2 regions of the Citrobacter sp. GW821-FHT02E08 genome follow, and region 1 is predicted to be linked to the other one. Evidence: predicted binding sites of a transcription regulator. Region 1 holds the regulator's gene; the other holds the start of a gene.
What was found. The regulator PurR, encoded in region 1, represses purine synthesis genes. The targets are predictions, from matches to a motif close to CANGCAAACGTTTGCNTG.
Positions count from the first base shown of each region.

Region 1 (2,206 bases):
GGCGCGCCCACCATCACACCCACCGCATAGGCGCTGATGAGCATTCCGGCGGCGGGAATGGAGACATTCACGCCATGCGCAATGACGGGCAACAGCCCCATCGGAGAGAATTCCGTGGTCCCAATACCAAATGCGCCAATCGCAAGCGCCAGTAAGGGGTAATTGATTTTCATACGTTGACTCCGCTGCAGCGTGCCGCGAAGCGACACCCGATAAGAGCCAAAAGCATGACATCAATCACAAAAATAATAAAGTTAACAGAATGGCAAAAGACTTTTGCTGATTTAGTAACAATGAAGGGGTAACGAGATGAGGGAGAGCATGCTCCCTCACGGTAAATCAGTGCAGTGCGGCGGTCAGACCACCCGCTACGATCAGGCCCAGAACAATAATAGTGGTTACTAACGAAAACTTCAGATCGGTGCTCATCAAATTTGCTCCTTTTTATTCCCACACAAAAAGTGATATTGCGCATTTTTACACACTTGGATGTAAAAATCTCCCAGGATTTATATTGATAACCACTTTTAACTCTTCCCCTTTTCGTCAAGATCAGACAAAATTCCACGCTTACTTGATTAGCGTACCGGCCATTGACCCCCTCCTGACGTTTCGTGTCGTTTTCCCGGCGTGCCGCAACCCTGATGTTGCGATAAGGGTGTGTAAAGGCAAACGTTTACCTACAGTATTTTCAGGAGTTTGGATATGGTCTGGAGTGAAATGTAATGGCAACAATTAAAGATGTAGCGAAGCGAGCAAACGTTTCCACTACAACCGTATCACATGTAATTAACAAAACGCGTTTTGTCGCAGAAGAGACTCGCAATGCTGTCTGGGCAGCAATCAAAGAATTGCACTACTCCCCGAGTGCCGTCGCCCGCAGCCTGAAGGTGAATCACACCAAATCTATCGGTCTGCTGGCAACCAGCAGTGAAGCCGCCTATTTCGCTGAAATTATTGAAGCCGTTGAGAAAAACTGCTTCCAGAAAGGCTACACCCTGATCCTTGGCAATGCCTGGAATAATCTTGAAAAACAACGGGCCTACCTTTCCATGATGGCGCAAAAGCGTGTGGATGGTCTGCTGGTTATGTGTTCGGAATATCCAGAGTCTCTGCTCTCCATGCTTGAAGAGTATCGCCATATTCCAATGGTGGTTATGGATTGGGGCGAAGCGAAGGCTGACTTTACCGATACGGTCATTGATAACGCGTTCGAAGGCGGTTATATGGCCGGTCGTTATCTGGTGGAACGCGGTCATCGTGAGATAGGCGTCATTCCTGGCCCGATGGAGCGTAACACGGGGGCTGGCCGCCTGGCGGGCTTTATGAAGGCGATGGACGAAGCGCTGATAAAAGTCCCGGAAAACTGGATTGTACAGGGCGATTTTGAACCTGAGTCTGGTTATCGTGCAATGCAGCAAATCCTCTCTCAGACCCATCGCCCTACTGCGGTATTCTGCGGTGGCGACATCATGGCAATGGGGGCGCTCTGCGCTGCTGACGAAATGGGTTTGCGCGTACCGCAGGATATTTCGGTGATCGGTTATGACAATGTGCGTAACGCGCGCTATTTCACACCCGCACTGACCACTATTCACCAACCGAAAGACTCACTGGGTGAAACGGCCTTTAATATGTTGTTAGACCGTATCGTCAACAAGCGTGAAGAGTCGCAGTCTATTGAAGTCCACCCGCGACTGATCGAACGTCGTTCGGTTGCGGATGGTCCGTTCCGCGACTATCGTCGTTAAGCTTCCCCGGCGGGAACCTCTTCAGGTTCTCGCAACCACTCTTTATTCAGCGTTTCACTGTCGCCTAAATACTCCAGCAGCCAGGCTAATGCGGGCGACGTGTCATTTTGCTGCCAGGTCAGGCAGCATGCTGCATCCGGGAATGGATTCTCCAGGGTCAACGCGACCCATTTGCCACTGTCGACCCACGGTTTTGCAAAATGCGTAGGCACCATCCCGACACATAACCCGGCGGAAAGACAGGTTGCTGACGATTCCCAATCCGGTACGATCACGCGCTTTTGGTTGTCCAGCAGCCAGGTGATACGTTTAGGCAGTGTCCGTGACGTGTCTTCACGGACCAGCGACGGCCAGTTGCGCAACGTATCATCACTCAAGGGTCCGGGCATCGCCGCCAGGGGATGATGACTTGCCACCACGCAGCTCCAGCTCAACATTCCCATATCGCGAAAGGT
Region 1 is NZ_JBWKVL010000004.1:85,476-87,681, forward strand. Features, by position in the region: gene AC07UY_RS06935 (MFS transporter) at 1-173, opposite strand, end outside; gene cydH (cytochrome bd-I accessory subunit CydH) at 340-429, opposite strand; gene purR (HTH-type transcriptional repressor PurR) at 726-1,751, shown strand; gene punR (DNA-binding transcriptional activator PunR) at 1,748-2,206, opposite strand, start outside.

Region 2 (2,206 bases), 280 kb from region 1:
GCCTTCGTTATCCGGAAAATAGTGGTGAATACGACGGGAGAGTTCACCGGCCAGCGCGTCTATCGCGCCAGCCGGTAAAGGAGAAGTTTTTGCAATGGTGACTTCAATACGCATAATGGCCCCCTGTTGAGTATACTGGATATTTATACAGTTAAAATAACCCAGTGACAACAGTTGGCCACACTTTTTTTATTTTTTTACCGACCAGCGTACCGTTTCGCCACCCAGGAAAGGCACCAGCGTATCGTCTGTCAGGGCGATGCTTTCCGGAATGTGTTGCTCTTCGCGTACCAGTTCAATGTAGGTATCGTTGACGGGCAAACCATAGAACTGTGGACCGTTCAGTGAGCAAAATGCTTCAAAGTGCTCGAACGCATTCATCTCCTCAAAGACGGTTGCATAGCTGCCGAGCGCCGTTGGGGCGTTAAAGCAGCCCGCGCAGCCACAGCTGGTCTCTTTACGATGACGAGCGTGCGGCGCCGAGTCTGTTCCCAGGAACGCGCGGCTAAAACCGCTGGCAACCAGTTCACGCAATGCCTGCTGGTGGACATTGCGTTTGAGGATCGGCAAACAGTACAGGTGCGGGCGAATACCGCCGACCAGCATGTGGTTGCGGTTAAACATCAAATGCTGAGGTGTAATTGTCGCCGCCAGCAGCTCGTTGCCATCGCGAACATACTCTGCCGCGTCTTTGGTCGTGATGTGCTCGAAGACCACTTTGAGCGCCGTCAGGCGCTGGCGCAAAGGCTCCATGACGCTGTCGATAAAGCGAGCTTCGCGATCGAAAATGTCGATCTCCGCATGGGTGACTTCGCCGTGTACCAGCAGCGGCATCCCCAGTTTTTCCATGCGCTCAAGAACGGGCATGATAGCGTCGGTGGAGGTAACCCCGTGGCTTGAGTTGGTGGTGGCATTGGCCGGGTAGAGTTTTGCGGCAGTGAAAACGCCTTCATTGAATCCGCGTTCAAGCTCATTGGGATCCAGGCTGTCCGTCAGATAGCAGGTCATCAACGGTGTAAAATCATGTCCTTGCGGAACCGCATCAAGAATGCGCTGGCGGTACGCAATAGCCGCGTCAACGGTGGTAACGGGCGGCGCCAGGTTAGGCATCACGATCGCGCGACCATAGGTTTCACTGGTGTAGGGCACGACGGTTTTTAACATGTCGCCATCGCGAAGGTGAACGTGCCAGTCGTCTGGGCGGCGGATCTTTAAAACCTGGGATGGTGCTGTCATTAATATGCTCCGGCTGAGGGATGGTCTTTTTGCCGGAAACAAAGGATATGCGGAAACGTTTTCGTTTGCACGAAAAAAAAGGGCGCTAATGCGCCCTCTGAACGTTAATTGGTGAACGGGATGACAATTTCACCCGGTTTCACCTCAATCCCTTTGGCATATTTTTTCGCTAACGCTTCGCCTTCGCTGCTGTCTTCCCGCAGAACGTAGGCCGGTTGCTGATTAAAATAATTGCGCAGCGACTGGTTGAGATAAGGCATCAGCGTTTGTAATACCGGCTGCATTTTCTCCGGAGTTACCGTGACGTCCACCACTTCCATCTCTTGTAAGAAAATGGCGCCTTTCTCTTTGTTAAAGACCGGCAACGCTTTCAGCTTCAGTTTCATGGTGGCTTTTTGATTGCCAAACAATGAGCTCATATCGAGATTCGCATCGCCGGTAAGCGTCACTTTATTAGGCTCTTCCCGACCGATCTGGCTGCTCAGGTTGGAGAGCACAATATGCGCGTCGGCAACGCCGGGTAAGCCAATATCTTTGGAAAAGTTATTCCGTTTCTCCAGTGCCTGGTTAATCTCTTGTTCACTGATCGTGTACTGTGTGAGTTGATTACAGCCAACCAACAGGCCGCTAACTAATAACGCAGCGGCAAAAAAAATCTTTTTCATGGGGTTCCTCAACATGATGCCCGTGTTGTAATCCTGACACAAAGCAGCATGTGGCACCAGCACGCAACGCGCCAGCAGAAAAAACTGAAATAACGGCCGCCCAATGCAACAGCCGTTTTTTTCAGCAGCGAACCGGGCATCAATCAGGCTCCCGGCTCCAGCATTCCGTTCGGGGTGCGTTTATGGCTAAATTGCCATCCCAATGCCAGGAAGGTGATAACGCCGATAATCGCCAGCATGACCCAGGGCAGTTCGGGTTGGTCCATGATTTTGCCCATATCGAACAACCAGCCGCCGCCGATATA
Region 2 is NZ_JBWKVL010000004.1:365,737-367,942, reverse strand. Features, by position in the region: gene dinI (DNA damage-inducible protein I) at 1-114, opposite strand, end outside; gene pyrC (dihydroorotase) at 190-1,236, opposite strand; gene AC07UY_RS08305 (lipoprotein) at 1,341-1,901, opposite strand; gene mdtH (multidrug efflux MFS transporter MdtH) at 2,045-2,206, opposite strand, start outside.
Region 2: pyrC (dihydroorotase) is a predicted target of PurR. The motif match lies at 1,285-1,302, and genes of this name have one in related genera.